One region of the Weizmannia sp. FSL K6-3076 genome, then DNA from elsewhere that is predicted to be linked to it. Evidence: riboswitches for the same ligand, from Rfam matches in the RefSeq annotation. Region 1 holds a riboswitch; the other holds the start of a gene.
The links. A riboswitch is a leader RNA that binds a small molecule or an ion and turns the genes downstream of it on or off. The one in region 1 is predicted to bind cyclic di-AMP.
Positions count from the first base shown of each region.

Region 2: it holds a riboswitch for cyclic di-AMP, as region 1 does, so the genes downstream of both, NSS95_RS01615 (APC family permease) here and NSS95_RS13420 (cation:dicarboxylate symporter family transporter) in region 1, are expected to answer to the same signal.

Region 1 is NZ_JBBOWU010000001.1:2,800,965-2,805,362, reverse strand. It holds gene NSS95_RS13430 (helix-turn-helix domain-containing protein) at 192-611, opposite strand; gene NSS95_RS13425 (histidine phosphatase family protein) at 1,381-2,004, opposite strand; cyclic di-AMP (ydaO/yuaA leader) riboswitch at 2,351-2,498, shown strand; gene NSS95_RS13420 (cation:dicarboxylate symporter family transporter) at 2,699-4,000, shown strand; gene NSS95_RS13415 (metallophosphoesterase) at 4,377-4,398, shown strand, end outside.
Region 2 is NZ_JBBOWU010000001.1:342,124-346,521, forward strand. It holds partial or broken gene NSS95_RS01610 (IS1182 family transposase) at 1-668, shown strand, start outside; cyclic di-AMP (ydaO/yuaA leader) riboswitch at 1,826-1,975, shown strand; gene NSS95_RS01615 (APC family permease) at 2,085-3,905, shown strand; gene NSS95_RS01620 (undecaprenyl-diphosphate phosphatase) at 4,080-4,398, opposite strand, start outside.

The DNA of each region.
Region 1 (4,398 bases):
AGCCTTGTATCTGGTTCGCTCAGCCGCAAATCTGGTTGATGCCGCCTTCTTTGTTCCTTCCATCAACCTTAGACCCGAAAAGTGGCGCTGAACGCGCAGATACCAGTGACAAACCCTTTTTGTAAAGTAACTCTTGTTTTTATAGTTCCTGGAACCGGGACCAGGGCTTTCCTTATTCACCCGCCCCCCGATTATGTATTTCTGTCATCCTCGTCGTCCAGTTCCCTGATCAAATTCCAAGTCTGATAAATCCGGTTTGCCATTTTCTCAGGATCTTTCAGCATCATTTGGTATAAATCCGGCTCATGGCTCAACGTTTCAAGCAGTTTCTTTTCCGGATTACTGACCGCTTCATTTGTCTTCAGGCCGGCATGGTTGGTAAGGCCCAAAAGATAATCAATTGAAACTTTCAACACTTGCGAAATTCGGTATAGCACCTTAATAGAAGGAAAACTGTATCCAGTTTCGTAGTTCGAAATGTTCCGGTCGCTTACCCCGACTTTTTTCGCAAGTTCAGGCTGGCTGTAGCCTTGAGCTGTCCGCACTTTTTTCAATCGGGCTGCGAATATTTCTTTAACGTTTTCCATGTTTTCATTCCCGTGATCGGCCATTGCTACTGCTCCTTAAAAAAAATCAAAAAAGATGGTTGACTTCCAAAATAATTGTGTATAATATAAGTGTATAGAAATTATTTTGTTGATGAGCATCTGTACAAAAAGTTGATAAAGAGCCGGAGACACAAAGAAAATAGATGCTTCAGCAAAAAATACCCCCCTATTTTCTCATGATTCTTACTTACTGTTCCCAAATTCAAAGTAAGAGTAATATGGTCTCCAGGCTCTTTTTTTACAGTCTCCCTTCCAGTTTAGCATGAAAACGATACTGTTTTAACCCCTTTTTAAATTGTAAACGCTTTCATTAAAATGACGGGTCTATTTACCCACCCTTCCATAACACCGTTAACGACGCTAGTCCCATACTGGCACGCAAAAGGTTTGCTGAACGAATTCCATTCTGGCTTTGCCTCAATATATAAAAGAATGCCTCTGTCGGAAATAGGGATGCTACCTTCTCTATACGTTGAATTGGCTTATGCGGGCAAAGATAAGTCCGGACAAGGCGTTCAGTCTCCTTACCAAGTCCACGGTTCGCAACCCCTCAAGCAGGCAGGACAGTTCCATGCCTTTATAAAATCGACATTCCCTGTTTTCCTTTACATGACGTTCATGTCCACCAACCTTATCCCAGGTTTAGAGGAAATCAATTATAAAAAAGCATTGTAGCTTACGTTCAAAATGCCCCAGCCCCAATACAACCTCTGCCCATGCGGTTCCATTGTTCAACGGCATGGGCAGGGTTCTACAGCAATAGGTGCAAATCTCAACTTTTTATGGAAGATAAGTGCGTATTAAGATTAATGGCCAGAAATCCGGCGTTTTCCGGTGTCTCTTTATAAATCGTAATTCCAGTATTGTCTTGTGGGATCATCCGGTAATTTTTATACGGGACTTCAAGGGTTCCGGCGACGAAAAAGCGGATTGCCATGCTGTGGGCAACAACAAGGACAGTTTCTTCCGGATGTTTCTCCACCAGCTCATCGATACAGGCACGGACACGGTTATAGACCTGAATGGCCGTTTCCCCCGTATAACCTGCATGTGTCGCGCCCGGATCTTTTAGCCAGGCCTCCCAATTATCCGCATATTTAACAGAAAAATCTTCCTGGCGTTCTCCTTCCCAGGCACCGAAGTCCGTTTCGACAAGACGCGGATCTTGATGGATTTTCAATTTCCGCCCCTTAACGAGAATTTCTGCCGTATGGACAGCCCGGCTCAATGTGGATGCATAAACAGCATTAAACGGAATGTCCTTAAAAAACCCTGCCGCCAGTTCCGCCTGCCGCACGCCCGTCTGCGACAAACCGATATCGCTTCTCCCGCAATATCTGTTCCGGTCGGCGTTCCATTCTGTCTGGCCATGGCGCACAAAATAAAAAAGTGTCATAATGTACCCCTTTTCACAAAGTATCAACTGGTTTTATTTTAACAAATTGAGGAGTGGAATGCTATTTCCGGTCAATAAGATTCCTTTCATAATCCATGAGAAGAACACTCTCTAGATGTTCATTTAGCTGTGTACATTTAGGTGATAGAGTGTCTTCTCATTTTTTCACTCATTCGCCGCTTCAAGTAAAGTTTTACAAATACCGAATTGCCGGATATGCAACGCGATTGCGTCCGGTCCCTCCCTATAAAAAATTTATTTGCTATATTATATTAAAATATTATATAATAACAAAGGACGCTAAAACATTGAAGAAGGATGAGTTGTTTTTTTATTTTTTAAAAACTTCATATCATCGCTCAATTACATGTTTATGTAAACGGGGGAACCAACAGGTGTTCTATGCACCAGGGGTGAAACCTTTCAATGAAAGGTAGGGAAACTCTTTATTCCCTAATCCGTCAGCTAACCTCGTAAGCGTCTGGAGAGAACTGTGTGTTTTTTGGACACGCCTTTTAAGCAAAAATGCTGCGAAGGAATTTCTCTCTTTCGTGGTTTTTTTAATACACAAATTTGGTTTCCGGGGTAAAGCCGGAAACTGGCAGGACTTGCGATTTGAGTTTTACAAACAATCCGGTATGCAGCTTGCGTACTGTGCTTTTTGAAAAATATTGGCATCTGGGAGGGAAACTTCATGAAAAGAGTGAGCTTAGCCTGGCAGATTTTTATCGGCCTGATACTCGGTATTGCGATTGGCGGCATTTTCCACGGCAATGACACCGTGGCCCATATTCTCCAGCCGTTTGGCGACTTCTTTTTGCGCTTGATTAAAATGATTGTGATTCCGATTGTCGTTTCAAGCTTGATTGTCGGTGTTGCCGGCGCAGGCGATATGAAACAGGTTGGAAAGCTTGGCCTGAAAGCATTGATTTATTTTGAAATTGTCACGACCATCGCGATTGTAGTAGGACTGCTGGCCGGAAACTTGTTTCATCCGGGGACAGGGGTGGATATGGGCTCATTGGCAAAAACATCGATCAGCAGCTATGTGGAAACAACAAAAGAGACGCAACACAATGGCATAGTCGATACGATTTTAAGTATCGTGCCGACGAACTTGTTTGAATCCCTTTCACAAGGGAATATGCTTCCGATCATTTTCTTCTCTGTCATGTTCGGGATTGGGGTGGCAGCCATCGGGGAAAAAGGAAAACCGGTGCTCCGCTTTTTCCAGGGTGTCAGTGAAGCAATGTTTTATGTCACTAATTTGGTCATGAAAGTGGCTCCAATTGGTGTATTCGGCCTGATTGGTGTAACCGTTACACAATTCGGCCTCAAGTCATTGATTCCGCTAAGCAAACTTGTTTTCACGGTTTACGGCACGATTATTTTCTTTGTGGTTGTCGTGCTTGGCCTGATTGCCTGGCTTTTCCGTGTAAATATTTTCAATCTCTTCAAAATCCTGAAAGACGAATTGATCCTTGCTTATTCCACTGCAAGCTCGGAAGCGGTGCTGCCAAGGCTCATGGAGAAAATGGAAAAATTCGGTTGCCCGAAATCGATCACCACACTGGTGATTCCGACGGGGTACTCATTCAACCTGGACGGCTCGACCTTGTACCAGTCGCTGGCGGCGCTGTTTATCGCGCAAATGTACGGGATTCACATGTCCATCGGTGCGCAAATTTCGCTGGTGCTTGTGCTGATGGTTACATCAAAAGGCATCGCCGGTGTTCCAGGAGTTTCATTCGTTGTCCTTTTGGCGACGCTGGGGACGGTCGGGATTCCGCTTGAAGGCTTAGCATTTATTGCTGGCATTGACCGTATTCTGGATATGGCAAGAACAGCCTGCAATGTCGTTGGCAATACGCTTGCAACCATTATTGTGTCAAAATGGGAAGGAAAATATGATAAAGAAAAAGCAGAAGCGTACCTTGCCGAAATCAGCGGCGGCGGGCACGATTCCAAAGATCACAAATATGTAACGGAATCTTAAGATGAGCGATGAAGTTAAAAAAGGTGCACTGCCGGAATAGAGGCAGCGCGCCTTTTTTGTTTGCGAGTAAAGAACGTCGGTAGTTTTTTACATTTCCATCAAATTATGCTAGCTCTGTTGCCTACTGGAGTCATCATGCAAATTGGCGCTCGGACTCGGTGTGAAAACTTCATCCATATAAGTTGAACTCCTTCTTGATGTGTCGCCAGAAGCAATGTTTACCCTGATCGGCTTTGATTTTGGAGCGATACAGATTTTTGTCGGGAAAAATTGTGCCTCTCTTTCCAAGGATTGTTACCGGTTGGACTGAAATAATGAGCGCCCTAGGGCACAAACTATTCACAGCAGCATGTATTGATTTTTTGGAGGGATAAAGATGGACAAAAAAATGCTACTGT
Region 2 (4,398 bases), 2.5 Mb from region 1:
CAGCTGTTCATACTGGTAATGGAGCTTATGTGGATGGAACGAAGTTTGATGAATTATTAGAGTTAACCAAGAAAACGAGAATAAAAATACCAGAAGTATATGGTGATAAAGCCTATTTTAAAAAGCCAATCTTAGACAAAATCTCTGAACTTAAAGCAAAGGCATACATCCCTGTAAGTGAAGCTGCATATCGCATAGACGAAGAAAGATTCAGTTATAACAAAGATTCTGACGAGTGGTTCTGTAGTCAAGGAAACAAAACAATCAAAAAGAAACACTATATAAGAAAATGTGGAAAAGAAACGTATAATTACTATTTTGACAGAGAACAATGTAGAAATTGCCCAATGCGAGAAGTTTGCATAACCGGAAAAACAGTCGGAAAAGTATTAGGGATCGGAATCAACACCCCAGAATTTTATGAGTATAGTCAACAACAGAAATCGGAGGGATTTAAAGAGAAGTATAAAAAAAGAGCATGCCAAGAAGGGAAAAATGGCGAAATGAAGAATTTCCACGGGTTAGATCGTGCCAAATGGTACGGTCTAAAAAGCATGGGCTTACAAGCCAAGCTAACAGCCTTGGCAGTAAATTTAAAGAGGATAGCCGCCATACTATCCTCTAAAAAGGCGAATTATAGCCAAACATTTGTCATTTTTACTAATTTCTATGGTAAAGAGTACCATTTACAGAAAATTTCTTACACTACACAGCAAATTTTACATAAAAAAATGGCTTTTTTCAGTGGTCACGGAATGCCTAATTAGACAATTCCACCGGGATCTACGCCACATTTGTCTAGTTGGAGCCCCTAATTAGACAAATTCCACCGGGTTTTACGCTGATTAGAACGCCCAACTAGACAAAATCTGCTGAGGCCGCGGCTCTTTTGTCCAATTGGAACGCCTAACTAGACATTTTCAACGGGTTTTCGCCTAATTTGTCCAATTGGATGCGGCGTGTTTTGTCCTTTTGACAGGTTCAAAGGGACATTTCATTCCCGGATGCGGCATGTTTTGTCCTTTTGACAGGATCAAAAGGACATTTCGTTACCTGATGCCGCTCGTTTTGTCTTTTTGACGGCTTCAAAAGGACAATTCGGGCCCGAATGCAACTCCTTTTGTCCTTTTGACAGGTTCAAAGGGACATTTCATTCCCGGATGCGGCATGTTTTGTCCTTTTGACAGGATCAAAAGGACATTTCGTTACCTGATGCCGCTCGTTTTGTCTTTTTGACGGCTTCAAAAGGACAATTCGGGCCCGGATGCAACTTCTTTTTGTCCTTTTGACAGGTTCAAAGGGACATTTCGTTACCTGATGCCGCTCGTTTTGTCTTTTTGACGGCTTCAAAAGGACAATTCGGGCCCGAATGCAACTCCTTTTGTCCTTTTGACAGGATCAAAAGGACATTTCGTTACCTGATGCCGCTCGTTTTGTCTTTTTGACGGCTTCAAAAGGACATTTCGGGCCCGAATGGAGCTCCTAATTAGACAATTCCACCGGGTTCGCACCTCTTTTGGTCTTATGTTTCCAATTGATCCGCCTGCCCCAAGAGGTCATCTTTTCATCCCCAGGTTTTACCTTCCTAACTCTGTTTATCTCTTTACTCCGGATTTGCCGAAAAACCTTGCTTTTTGCATGCTTTAGGCACATTCGGATATTCTACAAAAGAAGCATGATTGAAAATTAGGTACCGTGAGCAAAGACAGTTTGCCCGGGGATATGGCGGGTAAAGATGGACATACCGAAACGCAATTGCGAAATAGTCTTTACAAACCATGGTAACGGGAGTAAGATAGGATGTCGTATGAAAAATTTGTGTTTCATAACTGAACCGCTTAATCCGGAAACGGAACGGGGGAACCAGGTTGGCGGCCGCGCGCCGCTTTGGGGTGAAGCCTTTTTTTAAAAAGGCAGGGCCACTCTTATGCCCGAACCCGACAGCTAACCCCGTCAGCGTTATAAGAGAGGATGTGAAACTGTGATCGGGCAATAGACCACAGGGAAGATAAATTCTCTTTGTGGTTTTTCTTATTTTTGGGGAAGCATTTTTGAAACACTGCAGATAAAAGGAGACAATTCAAATGTTCACCACGATAAAACGATTGTTAATTGGGAGACCGCTGCGTTCAAATGAACTCGAAGGCCAGAAGCTAACCAAGTTAAAAGCACTGGCCATTCTGTCATCCGACGCACTTTCATCTGTTGCGTACGGGCCTGAACAGGTGCTGATTGTACTTGCCACAGTGGGGGCGCTGGCGTTTTGGTATTCTATTCCAATTACAGTCGGCATTTTAATTTTATTGGCTGCACTCATTTTATCTTATCGCCAGGTCATTTACTCTTATCCGCAAGGCGGCGGGGCATACCTTGTCTCGAAAGAAAATCTCGGCGTCACCCCCGGCCTTCTTGCAGGCGGATCCTTGCTGGTGGACTACATTTTAACGGTGGCCGTTTCCGTCTCAGCCGGAACAGATGCCATTACTTCCGCGTTTCAGAGCTTGCATCCGTACAGTGTGCAGATTGCGGTTTTTCTCGTTCTGATCATTACGATTTTGAATTTGCGCGGGCTGACGGAATCAGCCAATGTGCTCGCATACCCGGTTTACCTGTTCGTATTTGCATTGATTGTCATCATTGTTGTCGGTTTATTTAAAACCGTAACGGGGCAAGTTCCGCAAAACCTGCATCCGCATATCGGTACGCCGGTCGCCGGCATTTCACTGTTTCTTTTGCTAAAAGCTTTCTCATCCGGCTGTTCGGCATTGACAGGGGTCGAAGCCATTTCCAACGCGATCCCGAACTTTCGCGACCCGGCACCGAGAAACGCAGCCCGCACGCTTGCCATGATGGGTATCATTCTGGCATCGCTTTTAGCGGGCATCAGTTTTCTCGCATACTGGCTCGGCATTGCGCCGAAAGAAACAGAAACCGTTGTATCGCAAATGGCACACCGGACACTTGGCAACGGTGTTTTGTACTATTTCGTCCAGGCAACTACGGCTTTAATTCTCGTGCTTGCTGCGAACACCGGATTCTCTGCGTTCCCGCAGCTCGCTTTTAACTTGGCGAGGGACAAATTTATGCCGCGCATGTTCACGATCCGCGGTGACCGGCTTGGTTACTCAAACGGAATTATTTTTCTCGGCGTTGCTTCCATGATTTTAATTGTCGCATTCCAGGGCAATACCGAGCGCCTCATTCCGTTGTACGCAGTCGGCGTGTTCATTCCGTTTACCCTTGCGCAATGCGGCATGATTGTGAAATGGGTCACTCAAAGACCGAGAGGCTGGGCCGGCAAAATGTCGGTCAACTTTGTCGGTGCCATTATTACATTTAGCGTCCTTGCGATTTTATTCATTACGAAATTCACGCAAGTATGGCCGGTTTTGATTTTCCTGCCGATCGTCATGTTTATTTTCCGGAAAGTGAACCGGCATTACGAGGCGGTCGGCGAGCAGTTGCGGATTAAAGGGGTGTTTCAGGAAGAAATCCACTCCAATGTGATCATTGTCCCGGTGGCCGGCATTACAACGGTCGTGGAACGGACGATTAATTATGCAAAATCGCTCTCGGATCAGGTCATAGCCGTTTATGTCGCTTTTGACCATGAAGACGAGAAGAGAATGGAAGAAAAATGGAAAGAGTGGGACTGTGGTGTCCGCCTTGTCACCCTGCACTCGTCTTACCGGAGCATTGTCCAGCCGCTTGCCAAATTTTTGGAAATTATCCAGCGGAAAGCAAAAGAAAACAAGTACCAGGTCATGGTACTCATTCCACAGTTCATTCCGAAAAAACGCTGGCAAAACATTTTGCACAACCAGTCCGCGCTCCTCATCCGGATGCGCCTTCTCTGGGAAAAAGACGTTGTCGTTGCAACAATGCCCTACCATTTTAAAAAATAACAAATCTGGATGCACCATTTTCACTGCAATACGGCTGTATCAAAAAAGGCTGCCCGCCACGCGTTCGGCAGCCTTTTTTGATGAGCAGAACAAATTACCGTAGACGCTTCGTTCAACATCAAACGCGGCAAAAGCCAAAATAAAAAAGCCGCGCAACGCCGCGCAGCCAAAATCTTATCGGTTCCAAATCAAAAGAAGCAAAACAATCGCCAAAAGGATGCGGTATATCGCAAACGGGACCAGCTTTACCTTGTTGATCAGTGCGAGGAAAAACTTGATCGCGATTAAGGCGAAAATAAACGCGCTGATGAATCCGGTAATAAAGAACGGAATCGTCTCAGGTGTTACGGCACCCCAATGCTTTACAAGCGAAAGAAAGCTCGCGCCAAACATGATCGGCACGGCCATAATAAACGTAAAGTCCGCTGCCGCACGGTGACTCATGCCAAGCAAGACGCCGCCTGAAATCGTGGAGCCGGAACGTGAAAAACCC